4 regions of the Nocardia grenadensis genome follow, and region 2 is predicted to be linked to each of the others. Evidence: riboswitches for the same ligand, from Rfam matches in the RefSeq annotation. Region 2 holds a riboswitch; each other region holds the start of a gene.
What was found. A riboswitch is a leader RNA that binds a small molecule or an ion and turns the genes downstream of it on or off. The one in region 2 is predicted to bind cobalamin.

Region 1 (3,793 bases), 950 kb from region 2:
TACCTCCTGCGGCGCGAATACGGTCCGGGCGAGCGCGTCGACCCAGACCAGCAGGATCGCGCCCAGGACCGCGGTCACCGGGATCAACCGGCTGTGCCGGGGCCCGACGAGGAACCGCGCGGCGTGCGGTAGCACCAGGCCGATGAAACCGATCGCCCCGGCCGCGCTGACCAGGACCGCCGTGATCAGTGCGGTGATCACGAGCAGGATCGGCCGGGTCCGGCCGACCGCGACGCCCAGGGTCGCGGCGGTCGACGAGCCGAAGGTGAACGCGTCCAGCGCGGAGGCATACCACCCGCATAATACCAGCCCGGCGGCGCAGACGGCCGCGGTCGTGCCCACATCGGTCCAGCCGGCGCCCGCCAGCGAACCCAGCAGCCAGAACAGGATGCCGCGGGTCCGTTCGGCATCGGCCGAGGACAGAACGATGAACGAGGTGAGCGCGGAGAACAGCTGGGTTCCGGCGACCCCGGCCAGCACCACCTTCGCGGTGCCACCCCCGGCTCCCGCGGCCAGCACCAGCACCAGCCCGAACGAGACGAGTGCGCCGAGGAAAGCGCCGGTGGACAACGAGATCAGGCCGCCACCCACACCGAGGACCGCCACCAGTACCGCACCCGTCGAGGCGCCGGAGGAGATCCCGAGCACGAACGGATCGGCGAGCGGATTACGCAACAGCGACTGCATGACGACTCCGCATACCGCCAGACCTGCCCCGCAGATCGCGGCCAGCAGGGTCCGGGGCAGCCGCAACTGCCAGACGATGCCTTCGCGGATAGGCGAGACGGCCGCGGTACCGGCACCGAGTTTCTCGAACAGCACGGCGTAGACCTCGCCGACCGACAGCTCGGCCGGACCGATCGTGATGGTGAAGGCCATCGAGACGACCAGCACGACCACCCCGGACACCACCAGCGCCACCGTCGCGGGAGCGCGGGCGAGCCGGACCGTGGTGCTCGGTGCCGCCGACCTCACGAACCGTAACCCCACCGCGCCAGGGCGTCGGCGACCTTCTCGATCCCGTCGACCGTCCGGATCGAGGGGTTCAGATCGGCGCCATTGACCACGATGTAGCGCCGCTCGCGGACCGCGGTCAGCTTCGCCGTCACCGGATTCGATTCCAAGAACGCGATCTTGCTGTCCAGTGCGTCCCCGGCGAGGCTGCGCCGGCTCAGGTCGGCCAGGACCAGGGCGGTCGGGTCGCGGTCGAGGACGGTTTCCCAGCTGACCTGCGGCCATTCGTCGGTGGTGTCGTCGAATACGTTCTTCGCGCCGACCGCGTCGGTGATGATCCCGGACGAACCGCAACAGCCCGCCACGTACGGCGTGGCGGTATCGGCGAACCAGTAGGCCAGCGAGACCCGATCCGCCGCGATCCGACCGGACGCGGCAGCGTAGCGGTCGCGGAGGTCGGTGACCAGCCGCTCACCCCGGTCCGGGATATCGAAGATCGCGGCCAGGTCGCGGATCTCCCGGTACACCGAATCCATGGTCAGCGGTGCGGTACGGGCGCCGTCGGCATTGACGCTGATATCGGTTTTGTCGGCGCAATCGGTCGGTGAGAGGTAGGTGGGTACGCCCAGCTCGGTGAACTGCTGCCGGTCGGCCACGCCACCGGGACCGAGGGTGCCGCCGAAGGAGGCGGCGACGAAATCCGGTTCCTTGTCCAGGACCACTTCGAAGGAGGGGCGATTGTCGGCCAGCCGCGGCACGCGCGTGTTGTCGGCGGCCAGGTTCTCTCGGACCGGATCGGTCCAGGTGGCGGTGCCGACCATCCGATCGGCCAGACCGAGCGACAGCAGGATTTCCGCCGACCCCTGATTGAGCGCGACCGCCCGCTGCGGCGGTGCCGCCACGGTGACCTCGACGCCGCAGTTCTCGATTGTCAGCGGATAGCCGGCGGTGGACCCGGCGGCCGGACCGCCCGAATCGGGTGTACCGGCACATGCGGTCATCAGGAGGGTGGATACCACGGCGGTGACCGCCAGGGAAATGGACCGCGTCACGGCGTGGACTCCTTGCGTCTGGGCCTGTGCGCGAGGCCGGGAACCGAGCTCGGCGGATGAGTGATCGGACTTCACCCGCGGGTGTCACCGTTGCGCGCCAGTCCCGGATTTCCACCGGGTTCCCTCATCACGTCGTGACCGCAGAGCGGCCATCGCCCATGCTATCCGACAGGGAACTGGACGTTCGACCGGTTCGAACCGGCCGCGGGCGAATGCGACGGCGATTTTCTGCCAGCGTGCACGCTATGCCCTCACTGATGCTCATAGGGCACGAACGGAAATCACGAAAGGAACGAACATGTCGGAGAAGATCGTGGTGGTCACCGGAGCGACCCGCGGGCTCGGACGCGCCACCGCGACGGCATTCGCCCGCGCGGGTTACCGGGTGATCGTCACCGGGCGCCGCGCGCCGGCGGTGAACGCCGTGGTGGACGAACTGCGGTCGGCGGGGTCGGCGGCCGAGGGCGAAATCCTCGACGTGTGCTCAGCGGACAGCGCGCGGTGCCTGCGTGATTCCCTCGGCGAACGGTACGACCACATCGATGTGCTGGTGAACAATGCCGGCATCCTGCCCGAGGCCACCGCCACCGGCACGGTGAACTTCGCCCACCCCGGCGCGTTCACCGAGACTTTGATGACCAACACCTTCGGCCCCGCCAATGTGATCGAAGCGCTGCTGCCGCTGGTGCGCCGCGCACCGGCCGGGCGGATCGTCAACATCTCCAGCGAGATGGGCTCGCTCACCGAGCAGCGGAACCCGGAGTCGGCGTACTACTCGATGGTGGTCCCGGGCTACCAGGCGTCGAAGGCGGCACTGAACAGCATCACGGTAGGCCTGGCGAAATCGCTCGCCGATACCGCCGTCCGGGTGATCTCGGTATGCCCCGGTTTCGTCGCGACCGAACTGGCGCCCGCGGCGGCCGACGCGCCGACGACGCCGGAACAGGCCGCCCAGGTCGTCCTCGCGGCGGCGGAATCGCCGCAGGTGTGCACCGACGGCTCCTTCGTCGGTGCACAGGGGGCCATCGCCTGGTAGGAGGTGCCGGTCGCCGCCGATCCGCCGCTCCGGTTCCGGGCCCGCGTACGTGCCGCCCCGATCCGGGGCCCCGGTGTGGCGCGGACCGTTCAGCGCTGTGCGCGGCCGGTGACCGCGGCGGCGGCCGTGATTCCCGCGGCGGCATACCGCACGAAGGCCGCGGTCTCGTCGCGATACCGGGTCCAGTCGTCCACCGCCACACCGAGATAGCCGTCCCGCGCGCGGTGCAGCAGCGCGGCGTGCGGGGCCGGCGCCCGGGCGGCGATGCGCTGGGCGGCTTCGGCTTTGGAGACCACCTCCCCGGTCTCCGCGGTGACCCACATCCGGGCCAGCGTCAGGACGGTATTGCGCTCGTCACCGTCCACGCCCGCGATCAATGTGGGCAGGCTCGCCGTGATCGCGCGAACCAGATCCTCCGGCGGTACCGGATCCAGTAACCGATCGGCGGGCGGTCCGGCCAACGCCACGGACGAATCGCGAACCACACCGAGCAGTATCGCCAGATCCGGGTCGGGCGCCGGCGGCGGGACCGCGCCGTGCTCGAACTCCGTCCGCAACCATTCGCCGTACACGAACTCGCCGCGCGGCGGGAAGCGCCACGGTACGACGGCGTCGCGGGCCACCACGGTCAGTTCCACCGGTCTGGCCCCGCCTGTGCGTGGCCACCGTCCCGACTGCCGGAGCAGTCCCTCGGACAGACGCGTACGCAGGTCGTCGTCGAGGGCGACGGCGGTGACCGCCAGGAAATCGA
Region 2 (3,793 bases):
GCACCGCGTTCGCCTCGGCCGGCCACCTCGCCTCTTACGCCGGCATCGCCCCGATCACCCACCGATCGGGAAGCTCCATCCGCGGTGAACACCCTGCCCGATCCGGCAACCACAAACTGAAACGGGCGTTGTTTCTGTCAGCGTTCGCCGCCCTGCACGACCCGGCCAGCCGCACCTACTACGACAGAAAGAGAGCCGAGGGCAAGAAACACAACGCAGCCCTCATCTGCCTCGCCCGACGCCGATGCGACGTCCTCTACGCCATGCTCCGAAACAAACAGCCCTACCGCATTCCAGCACCAGCGGCCTGATCGCCGGCAACTGCCAGACACCGATCAAGCGTCCAGCCCCTGGGCACGCCGGGCCCTGACCGACATGCCGCGCTGCCACCAATCGATCACCTCACCCCCGCCCGCCATGCCTTCGATGAGATGCGCGGTGGCTTCCACCTGCACACCGGACTGGCTACAGAACGTCCACAACCGCTGAGCCGCCCGATGGTATTGGTGGATCACCGCATCGACCTCGAACGCATCCAACTGGCTGGCACGGAACCGGTCCAATGCCCGGCCTACGTGCTCGACCAACTCACCGAGCCGCTCTTCGTGATATACCGCCACACGATCCCGAGCAGCCTGCCGTTCAGCCTTCGACGCCACTCAGACCACGCTACCGACCGCACGCCCCGCCCAAGCCTCACCCGGGCACAACCTCAACCCACGGCTTGACAAGAAACATAGGGACACCCCCCCAGCAATGTGGGGGTTCCTCACAGGAAGGCCGCGAGCGGGCGATGCTTCGGATCATGGTGGCCGGTAGGGGTACCGGTGGGCATGTGTTCCCAGCGGTGACTGCTGTGGACGGTCTTCGGACTCGCGGACATGACGCCGGCCGGCGTCGCCTACTGGCGGTCGCTTCCCGGGCGGGCGCCCAGTGCTGATGACCGCGGTCGTTTCCACATACCGCTGCGGGGCAGCTCCGGATTCCCACCGGATTCCCTCTTGCGAGCCGCGCGTCCAGGGACGAGCGGCAACCAGCGCCTGGTCAGACTGGCATTCGGGCTGCGCGCGGGACGCCGGCGTTCTCGATCACCGGGCGCCCTGAGGCCCCCGCTTCTGCCGGCGCACCACACCGGCGGCGGCGGAATCGGGTGGCGGGATCCGGCGTCTTTCCGCTGCCGGCTCGACCCTGGGCGGTGGGGCACTGCGCCCAGTGGGGACGGGGCTCACCAGCAGGGATATTCTTATGAGCGCAGCTGGTTCGTCTCGCGCTGTTGCGACGGTGTGAGATGTCGAAGCCTTTCCGCTCTAGGTCGGGTGACCGCGAGCGGGGGTGAGAGGGAACCCGGTGGGAATCCGGGACTGTCCCGCAGCGGTGAGTGGGAGCGACCGCCGTCACATGCACTGGGCCGGGTCCTGGGAAGCGACGGCGTGGTAGTACCAGCTCGGGGAGCGCGCCAGGTCCCGAGTCGACCGATCGAGGTCGGTGCCCACGAGTCCGAAGACCTGCCGGTTGCGCCGGGCACGACGTGTCCGGCGGTCGTCGCCTCGTGGATCAGGCGGTACGCCGATTCTCACGTATCCGGGTCTCGCCGGGTGCGTAGTCGTCGTGCGCGCTCGCACCGGTGACGGTCACAGGCTGCCACCCGAGGAGTTCGCATCATGCCGTCACTTTCGGACCTTTCCCCGCGATGCGGCTCGGGTCACCGGCCGTCGCCGGTGACCTGAGGGCCGGTGCGGCCGGAACACCGGCGGATCGCGTGGGCGAGCCGGTGCCGATCATGGAAGGGGTGCTTGCTGTGGAGAAGATGTATGCCGGTGGCCGGCTTCGTGCTCTGCGTGAGCAGCGGAGCCTGTCGCAATCCGGGCTGGCCAAGGCGCTCGGGCTGTCGCTGAGTTATGTCAATCAGCTGGAGAACGATCAGCGCCCGTTGTCGGTGCCGGTGCTGATGCGTCTGACCTCGACATTCGACTTGGAGGTGGGATTCTTCGCGCCGGAGACCGATGCTCGGTTGCTGGCTGATCTGCATGAGGTGTTCACCGAGGACCCCGAGTCTGGTTCGGTGAGCGGCGGCGAACTGGATGAATTGCTTTCGCGGGTGCCGTCTGCGGCGCGGTTGCTGATCAGGCAGCACCGGCGCCTGCGCGCGGTCAACGGGCAGCTCGAGCAGTTCACCGCCGGACTCGACGGTCCGGTCCCGGATCCACGTACCGCGATGCCCTATGAGGATGTCCGCGACTATTTCTATGACCGGCGTAACCACATCCCCGCACTCGATACCGCCGCCGAGGATCTCTTCGCCGCGAGCGGGTTGAGTATCGGCGGGTTGGATCTACAGCTGGCACGACTGCTGCGCGACGAGCACGGGGTGACGGTGCGAATCCGGTCGGAGGATCCGGCGCGGCCCGGGCCCAAACGGAGCTACGACCCGGAAGCGCGCACACTCACGCTCGCGCGGCGTCTCACCGCCGGGCAGCGCGCGTTCCAACTGGCGACACAGTTGGCGTTCCTCACCCAGTCCGAGGTGATCGAAACTCTGCTCACCGAGACGGCGGCGCTGCCCGCGGAGTCGCGGCGGCTGCTGCGTATCGGGCTGGCCAACTACTTCGCGGGCGCGCTCGTTCTGCCCTACGGGCTGTTTCTCGGCGCGGCGGAGTCGTTGCGCTACGACATCGACCTACTCGCAGCGCAATTCGAGGTCGGTTTCGAAACCGTGTGTCATCGTCTGTCGACGCTGCAGCGGCGCGGGCAGCGGGGCGTCCCGTTCTTCTTCGTCCGCACCGACCGTGCGGGAAATATCTCGAAACGGCAGTCCGCCACCGCGTTCCACTTCTCCCGGACGGGCGGTAGTTGCCCGCTGTGGGTGGTGCACGACGCTTTCGCCACCCCGGGCCGGATCCGCACCCAGATCGCGGAGATGCCCGACGGGCGCACGTATCTGTGGCTGGCGCGCACGACAGGGGAGAGCAATCCCGGATATCTCTCGCCTTCGCGGGATTTCGCGGTGGGTCTCGGATGCGATCTCGCCTTCGCCGATAAACTCGTCTATTCCCACGGCCTTCCGATCCATGACGCGGCCGCCGCTGTTCCGATCGGTGCAGGATGCCGGGTCTGTGAACGCACCGCGTGTGCGCAACGCGCGTTCCCGCAGATCGGACGGCCTCTTGCCGCCGATGAGAACCGTCCGGCGAACACCCCCTACGCACCCGCATCAACCGACTGACCGCGGGTAACTGCGGTGAGTGTGTCAGCCCAGGACGGGCGCGTAGTTCCGGCGGGCTGAACTGCTCACCGTCGACGAAGGGATCCGGGGTGACATCGAGAACCCCGTGCCCGGGGGCGCGTCGGTATCGAAGAACCCTTTCGTCGCATGAGCAGCGGCCTTGCTCGATCGAATCGGATCGACCGGTGAGGCGCGCACGAGAGTAATCGGCGCCCGCTCGCGCGCCGATTCCTGTCCCGGTCCGGTACTGCCCTCCACAAACTCCACAACTTTGCAGGTCTGTCTCCACAAAATTCGCCCTTTGCGACGGATTTCCACAGCTGTTTCGCGTCTGTAGCGTCCGAATCGAGCGAAATACGCCGATCCCCCTGGAGGCCTTGGACCGTGAAGAATCATCTCGTCCGTACCCACCGCTCCGCGGAGCAGTTCCCCCGCGAGCAGCATCTGGCGTGGCGGATTGCGGAGGTGGCGACCGACCCGGTGGATGTCGCCGCGGAGACCGAGGAGATGATCGTCAACCGGATCATCGACAATGCGGCGGTCGCCGCGGCGTCGCTGACCCGGCGCCCG
Region 3 (3,793 bases), 2.0 Mb from region 2:
TGGAACCGGGCCGGCTCGTCGAAATGACCTGGGTGACCGGCGCCGGCGGCACCGAGGGCGCGGAAACGGTGGTGCGGGTGGAACTGGTCAAACAACCCCGTGGCATCCGGTTGCGGTTGCGGCACAGCGGTTTTGCCGACGAAGCGGCCCGCGACCGGCATCGGGACGTCTGGCCCGCGGTGCTGGCCCGCCTCGACGAACGAACTGCGACGAAGTGAGGGTACTAGTAGGTTCGAGTCCGACTCACAACGAATCGTCTTCGAAAGGATCGTGATGCCCACACGTACCGCGCGCACCGCATGGACCGGTGGTCTCCAGGACGGCTCCGGCCAGGTCGAGCTGATCAGCTCGGGGGTCGGTAAGTACGAGGTGTCGTTCCCGAAGCGGTCGGCCGATGACGCCGACGGCACAACCAGCCCGGAGGAACTGATCGCCGGGGCACATTCGTCCTGCTACGCGATGGCGCTGTCGAACGAGATCGCTCAGGCCGGCGGTACCCCGCAGAGCCTCGACGTCTCGGCCGCGGTGACCCTGGGCCCCGACCCGGCGGGCGGTTTCCGGATCAGCCGGATCGCACTGAAGGTACGTGGCCGGGTATCCGGCCTCGACGAGGCGGGTTTCGCCGCCGCGGCCGCTGCGGCCAAGGCCGGATGCCCGGTGAGCAAGGCCCTGGGCGGAGTGGACGACATCACCCTGGACGCGGCGCTGGAATCCTGAGATGCCTGTCCCGGGCCCCGCGCGGGCCCGGGACAGGGAAGGGCCTTTACCAGGGCCTACCGGCGCCGTGTCCGGCCCGGAACCACGCCCGGGCGCCCCGTGTGTACATGGCGGGGATCGCGACGAATACCGCGCATAGATGGCCGGCCCGGGTGAGCGCCAGGAATACGGTCGCGGCGCTCATATCGGCGAACACACCGGCGCCTCCGTTCGCGAGCATCCGAACAGGCTCCACCACCAATGAGGCCGTACCGACCACGCCTATCCCGGCGGCGAGCAGATTCCTGGCCCAGCGTTCGCCTCGCAGCATCCGCCACGCGACACCGAGAACCGCCAGGTAGATCCCGGCGCGCAGTAGCCAACCGCCGGTGAGTTCGCCGATATCCGCTGCGTCGCCCAGCAATGCGCCCCGGACCGCGGCTTCGGTGATACCGCAGCCCACGGCCGCCACGAGCGCGACGAAGGCGATGGTGACGGCTGCGGGCCGCCGGGCGAGTGGACTGTCCGGGTGGGCGAGCGTGGTGTCGTGCATACCTCGACCATGCCCGGTGACTACCGCTCCCCGGATCAACCCGCTGTAGCAGCAGCCTCCGCTACCCGGGTACCACCGCGGTTGCTCCACTCGGTGAGCGCGGCGAAGGCCAGAGCGATCCCGACCCACAGCGCGGTGGATACGGCCAGCGACGCGGCGCGGAACTCCCACAGCAGCGAGGCCGGGAAGTCGGCCCCCACTTCGTTCACCCCGGGCAACAGCACGTAGCCGAGGGTGATTACCAGTACGAATCCGGCCGCGGCCGCGACGAGCCGGAGGGATTCGGGCCGCGGCCGCAGCGCCTTCCAGATGTACACACCGGCCGCGACGGCCACCAGGCCCAGCACCACCGAGGCCAGCCAGAGCAGGGTGCGCTCGTTGATCGTCTCCGGGTCACCGACCGCCGGTGGGTTGGCCGGATACTTGAAGAACGGCACTGCCACCACCGCGACCCAGCCGCCCAGGCCCAGCCCGAGTATCAACCGATGACCGGGCAGCGCGGTGAACCGCCGGGCGTAATGCGCCGCGGTCGCCACGATCGCCCCGAACGCCATCCCGGCCAGGGCGTCTGCCAGGAACTGCCCGAATTTCTGCCACGGCCTGCTCACCACGGCCTCGTCCCCGTGCGTGTGCGCTGTCTCCCCGTGCGTATGTCCGGTACCCGAATCCTGGGCATGCTCCGGCGTGGGAGCCGCGGCCTCCTCGATGGCGATGGCGGCATCGACCTTGGGCTCGCCGACGAAATTTCCGACGACACCCGCGAGGAGACCGGCGATCAGGCCGGCGAGCAGACCACGGAGCAGCAGGGCACCGAAAGATCCACTCAATGGCACGGGACACCCAGCAGGTGGCGCCCGTCGTGCATCAGCTCGTGCAGGAACATACCGCCGCGCGATACGGCGCCTTGATCGAATCCGACCAGGTAGAGCGTCAGCAGTGCCAGCAGGACGACGCCTACTGTGACGAGCACTGTCGCCGCCGTATCGGCGGCCCTGCTCGGGACATGGGCTATGGCCATGGTGGGTCCTCCTCATCCGGATGCTCGCGTCCGGTTCGCGAGTTGTGCGCAGGTGCCGGTGTCTGACTCTGCCCACCCGTTCCGGCGCGGACATCACAGTGGCGCGACCGCTCCGGGTTCTCACCGGATTACCGCATCACCTTTGCTTTCACCTCGAACTGTGACACCGGCCGTCGCCGCCGTCAATATGTCCACGAACGATCACCGGCCACGCCGCCGGTGGTCGGCGGCGTGGCCGGTGTGGGGGAGGCGATCAGGACGCGGGTTTACCCGCTACATCGAGTACGACCTCGAACTCCAGCAGTGAAGCGCCGGTGGCGACAGGCTTGTTCTGCTGTCCGGCATGTGCCTCTTTGGCGGGGCCGTCGCGCCACGCCGCGAAGGACTCCTCGGAATCCCACTGGGTGACCACGAAATACCGATTCTCGCCGGCCGTGGGCCGCAACAATTGGAAGCCGAGAAACCCCGGGGAGTTTTCGACCGCGTGCGCGCGATGGGCGAACCGCTTCTCCAGCTCGGGACCCGCGCCCTCGGGGACCTCGATCGCATTGATCTTCACAACAGCCATACCCCTGAGCTTAGGTATCGCGAGTCCGGGAGGGACAGTGCCGCACGCCACAGCGGGTCACTACGTGCACCGCCCGGTGGCGCCGACCCCGCCCTGTGGAGGGTTGTGAATAAACTCGGCCCGGTGTTGCACGACGAAGGCGGGACCGGGATCCCGATACTGCTGCTGCACGGGTTGATGGGCAGCGCCCGTACCTGGCAGAACCAGGTCCGGTGGTTGCGTGACCACGGCCGGGTGTTCACCTTCGACGCCGCCGGGCACGGGCGCCCCGCACCGCCCGAACTCACCACCGACGCTTTCGTCGCCGATCTGGCCGCCGCCACCGCGCGCATCGCCGAGCCGATGATCGTGATCGGGCATTCCATGGGTGGTCTGCACGGCTGGGTGTTCGCGGCCACGCATCCGAACCGGGTGCGCGGGCTGGTGGTGGAGGATATGGCAGCCGATTTCACCGGCCGTACCGCTGCCCACTGGGCCGCGATGGTCGAGGCCTGGCCGCAGCCCTTCGCGGACGAGGCCGCCCTGGTGGCGCATTTCGGCCCGGTCGCCGGCCGTTACTTCCGGGATTCGTTCCAGCGGGGCCCGGACGGTTACCGGTTGCACGGCGAGGTGGCCACCTTCCGGGATATCTCGGAGGAGTGGGGTGCCCGGTCGTTCTGGGCGGAGTGGGGCAGGCTCACCGTCCCTACGCTGCTGCTAGAAGGCGAATACACGATCACCCCGCCGGGGCAGATGCGCCGGATGGCCGAATTACATCCCGCCGCCGAACATGTCCTGGTTCCCGATGCGGGTCACCTGGTGCACGATGACCAGCCGGCGTACTACCGGGCCGAGGTGGAGCGTTTCCTCGCGCGCCTGCGCGGAGTCCCCGGAACTGTCGCCGAGACCTGAGCGCTCCGGCCGCGGCGGGCGTCAGCCCTCTCCGGCCAGGGCGAACCGTCCATCGTCGGTCTGCTCG
Region 4 (3,793 bases), 180 kb from region 2:
GCCGTGCTTGCGTTCAAGTTCACTGCAGACTTCCCGGACCGCCCTGCTGCCTTCCTCGACTGGGCCCGTAACAGCGGCCTGCTCCGCGTCAACGCCACCGCCTACCAATTCCGACACCAGACCTACCAGCAGTGGATCCTCCACCCCCGACAGGACAGCCCCGACACCGCATCGCTCAACCAGTGACGCATCCCGGTATCCCGCTCTCGACGTCCGGACCCGCTGTCGGCGGCGTGGTAGGACGGCCAGGCCGGAGGGAGCTGTCTGTTCAACCCCCTCCGGCCTGTCCGGACTAGCCCTTCATGGATCGAATAAACCTTGACAGCCGCCGGCCCCGGGCGGATGCCCTGGAAATCAAGAAACCCGCGGCGCGGTGCGGGGCTGTCCTGGGTGGACCCGCTGCCGATGGTGTTTCTTCGCGGGCGGTGTCGCCGGGAAGATCTTCCTCGCCATGGGGTCGGTGGTGAGGCCTTGGGCGACCAGGTCCGCGAGTACGCGGCGGTGGATCACTACTCGGGGCGTAATCGATGTAGGTGGTGGGTCTGCGGCGGGGATCTTCGACCCCTCCGGTGAGGCTGTCCAGTCTGGTCGTTTGAGGGATAAGATTTGAAGGGTGACTGAAGACGACGATGCGGCGTCGGTTTCCCAGGTGGAGATCGCGCATCGGATGGTCTGCGAGGTCGCGGTCGTGGCGGTAGGTGGGAAGGTCGATCACACGACCGCCCATCGGTTGGTGGAAGCGGTGAGTACGGGGTTGGACCGCACCCGCGGTGGATTCTGCGTCCTGGATCTGACCACTGTGGAATTTCTCGGCGGCCACGGCCTCAGCGCCATACTCAAAGCCGCCAGGGCTGCCGAGAACCGTCGGCAGCCGTTGCGGATCGCCGTCGACCACAACCGGCCCGTGGTTCGTCCGCTCGAGGTCACCGGGCTGGAGGAGTTTCTCGCGCTCTATCACAGCGTCGAGGAGGCGCTACAGGGCTGACCACCCGGTAGCTCCGGCCACCGACGGAGTCCTCTGCTGTGGTGGGCTTTGCACAGGGCGCGTGCTCGGCTGCTCGGGGTAGTGACGATACTGGGCCGGTGATCGAGAAGACGCTATGACCGACCAGCCGAACCCCAATCCCGCCCCGCAGCGTGTGGGGGGTTTCTGGTTCTATGCCGACGGGCAGCGCTGGGAGTGGTCCGACGAGGTCGCTGCCTTGCACGGGTATGGCCCCGGCGAGGTCGAACCCACCATCGAGTTGCTGTTGAAACATAAACACCCCGATGATCGGGATCAGGTCGCCGACGTGCTGTCGGCGGTCGTGGACGCCGGTCGGCCCTACTGTTCCCGGCACCGCATCCTCGACATCGACGGCGCCGAGCACCATGTCCTGGTGGTGAGCGATCAGATGCGTGACGGGTCCGGTGCCTCGATCGGCACCATGGGCTTCTACATCGATGTCTCCGACACCGCGGCCAGCATCCGCACCCAGGTGATCGACGAGACGATGCCCGAGATCGTCGAAGCACGCTCGGTGATCGAACAGGCCAAGGGCGCGGTGATGGCGATGTATGCGATCCCGCCCGAGAAAGCATTCGATGTGCTGGTGTGGCGGTCACAGGAAACCAACACCAAGCTGCGGGTCCTGGCCGAGAACCTCGTCACCGGCCTCACCGAGTTCGGTGGCGTGGCGGTGCAGACCCGCACCCGCTTCGACCACCTGCTGCTCACCGCACACGAACACCGGACTCGCTGATACCGCCCGCACGCGGGCCGCGTAAGAACCGGTGTGCACCGCTCCGCGCGGGGGTTAGGATCGGTTCAGGCGAAGTGGTTCGGACGTGCAGCTCGGCGCTTGGTCGGAGTGAGCCGGTAGGTCTACCCGACGAAGGGCGGACGCGCGGAAGGCTCGGCTATGGCTCGATACGCAGCGCTGTCGACACCGATATCGGCCCGATCCGGTCGGTCATGGGCCGCGGTATCCCACGCGCGCAGCCGAGATTCCTGGCCGGCGACCACCGATCGGGGCACCCTGATCCTGGCTTTGATCACCACGATGTTGCTGGCCGGTGCGGTCGCCGGTATATCGCACTCTCTGGTAGCTGTGATCAGGTCCGTCGCCCTGATCACCGCGGGTATAGCCGTGACGCTGGTCATCCTGCGGCTGAGCGCCACGCCCGGAGGCGGCACCACCCGGAATCCGCGTCGGCAGGCGATCGCGTTGGGTTCTCTGGGCCGGCGTGCCCCGAGCCGGATAAGTACCCGGTAACGTCATCCGAGGTGCAGGGAACACCGGTGCGAATCCGGGGCTGTCCCGCAACTGTCACCGGGGAGCGATCCGCCATATGTGGCCACGACCTACCCAGGTTGGAAGGCCGGCGGGGATGTGTTGATCCGGGAGCCAGGACACCTGCGCCTGCACTACCGGGTGACACCCCACGAGGATGGCGATGAACAACTCCACAACCGGCCGGCCTGTGCTCGGCCGCCGACGACTGCTGGCCGGCGCGGCCGGCATGTTCGGGCTCACCGCGGTCGGCCTCCCACTGCTCACCGGCTGTGGTACGGGCACCGGACCTTCCGGGCCCGCGTCCGGTCCACCGCAGCAGGGTGGCAGACTGCGCTCGCTGATCGCAGGGCGGTCGGCGACCTCCGACGCGCTGGACCCGCACGAGGCGGGCAGTTCGGCCGGCGGCGCGGTATCGAAGAACGTCTGGGACAAGCTGGTCGCCTACAACAACGACCTCACCCTGCGGTACCGCCTGGCCCGGGCACTGGAACCGAATGCCGACGGCAGCGTCTGGCGGATCGGTTTGCGGCCGGGTGTGGTGTTCAGCGACGGCACTCCGCTGACCTCCCGCGATGTATTGTGGAGCTTCGAGCGGATGCTCGATCCGGCGCGGGCCTCGGCCGGTGACCTGGCGATGGTCGATATGGCGCGCACCAAGGCGGACGGTGAGCTCGACATTCTCGTCGGCATGAAAACACCCATCGCGGATTTCGGGTCGGTGCTCGCGGGATGGTATTGCTACGTCGTCAAGGACGGCACCACGGAGTTCGACCAGCGGACTCTGCCGGTGGGCACCGGGCCGTTCGCGCTGGCCCACTGGTCCCCGGGCGACCGCACGCTGCTGCGCCGCAACGACCGTTATCGGGACGGACCCGCGCTGCTGGACGAGGTCGAGATCATCCAGATCGCCGAGACCGAGGCCCGGATGAACGCCTTCCTCTCCGGTGAGGGCGAAGTGGTGCACGAAATGAGCTACCTGCAGGCCCGGAGCCTGGAGAACGACCCCGCCGCGACGGTGTACGTTCCGCCCGAAGGGCTGATGGGGTGTCTCCAGATGCGCACCGATCTGGCTCCGTTCGACGATGTGCGGGTCCGGCAGGCGATGCGGCTGGCCGTGGACCGGGAGGCGATGGTCGATGCCGTCTACTACGGGTACGGCGAGGTCGGCAACGATCTCTACGGGAAAGGGGCGCCGTACTACAACGACACCCTGCCGCAGCGCAGCTACGACCCGCAACGTGCCCGGGAACTGCTGCGGGCCGCCGGGAAGGAAAACCTCGAGGTCACCCTCGTCACCGCCGATGCCACGCCGGGAATGGTGGAGTCGGCGACCCTCTACGCCGAGCAGGCCAAGGCCGCGGGGATCACCATCAGGCTCGAATCCGCCCCCGCCGATACCTACTTCTCCCAGGTCTCCGGTAAACGGGCGCTGACCCATGTGGGTTGGTGGAACTACAGCCTCGACTATTTCTACGGGCAGACCGGTACCAGTAGCTCGCCGAGCAACAGCACGGCCT

Region 1: another riboswitch for cobalamin. It lies ahead of ACQPYS_RS06130 (ABC transporter substrate-binding protein); the one in region 2 lies ahead of ACQPYS_RS10680 (short-chain fatty acyl-CoA regulator family protein).
Region 3: another riboswitch for cobalamin. It lies ahead of ACQPYS_RS01705 (CbtB domain-containing protein); the one in region 2 lies ahead of ACQPYS_RS10680 (short-chain fatty acyl-CoA regulator family protein).
Region 4: another riboswitch for cobalamin. It lies ahead of ACQPYS_RS11385 (ABC transporter substrate-binding protein); the one in region 2 lies ahead of ACQPYS_RS10680 (short-chain fatty acyl-CoA regulator family protein).

What each region holds. Positions count from the first base shown of each region.
Region 1 covers NZ_CP192054.1:1,384,103-1,387,895, forward strand. The annotation lists gene ACQPYS_RS06125 (FecCD family ABC transporter permease) at 1-975, opposite strand, end outside; gene ACQPYS_RS06130 (ABC transporter substrate-binding protein) at 972-1,955, opposite strand; cobalamin riboswitch at 2,025-2,175, opposite strand; gene ACQPYS_RS06135 (SDR family NAD(P)-dependent oxidoreductase) at 2,305-3,042, shown strand; gene ACQPYS_RS06140 (aminoglycoside adenylyltransferase family protein) at 3,132-3,793, opposite strand, start outside.
Region 2 covers NZ_CP192054.1:2,338,326-2,342,118, forward strand. The annotation lists gene ACQPYS_RS10670 (IS110 family transposase) at 1-311, shown strand, start outside; gene ACQPYS_RS10675 (hypothetical protein) at 336-659, opposite strand; cobalamin riboswitch at 863-999, opposite strand; cobalamin riboswitch at 1,298-1,527, shown strand; gene ACQPYS_RS10680 (short-chain fatty acyl-CoA regulator family protein) at 1,799-3,223, shown strand; gene prpD (2-methylcitrate dehydratase PrpD) at 3,608-3,793, shown strand, end outside.
Region 3 covers NZ_CP192054.1:374,651-378,443, forward strand. The annotation lists gene ACQPYS_RS01685 (SRPBCC family protein) at 1-218, shown strand, start outside; gene ACQPYS_RS01690 (OsmC family peroxiredoxin) at 274-717, shown strand; gene ACQPYS_RS01695 (hypothetical protein) at 764-1,249, opposite strand; gene ACQPYS_RS01700 (CbtA family protein) at 1,285-2,082, opposite strand; gene ACQPYS_RS01705 (CbtB domain-containing protein) at 2,073-2,267, opposite strand; cobalamin riboswitch at 2,304-2,451, opposite strand; gene mhuD (mycobilin-forming heme oxygenase MhuD) at 2,521-2,835, opposite strand; gene ACQPYS_RS01715 (alpha/beta fold hydrolase) at 2,959-3,726, shown strand; gene ACQPYS_RS01720 (A/G-specific adenine glycosylase) at 3,748-3,793, opposite strand, start outside.
Region 4 covers NZ_CP192054.1:2,520,732-2,524,524, forward strand. The annotation lists gene ACQPYS_RS11365 (hypothetical protein) at 1-186, shown strand, start outside; gene ACQPYS_RS11370 (anti-sigma factor antagonist) at 614-985, shown strand; gene ACQPYS_RS11375 (PAS and ANTAR domain-containing protein) at 1,101-1,742, shown strand; gene ACQPYS_RS11380 (hypothetical protein) at 1,902-2,255, shown strand; cobalamin riboswitch at 2,226-2,415, shown strand; gene ACQPYS_RS11385 (ABC transporter substrate-binding protein) at 2,437-3,793, shown strand, end outside.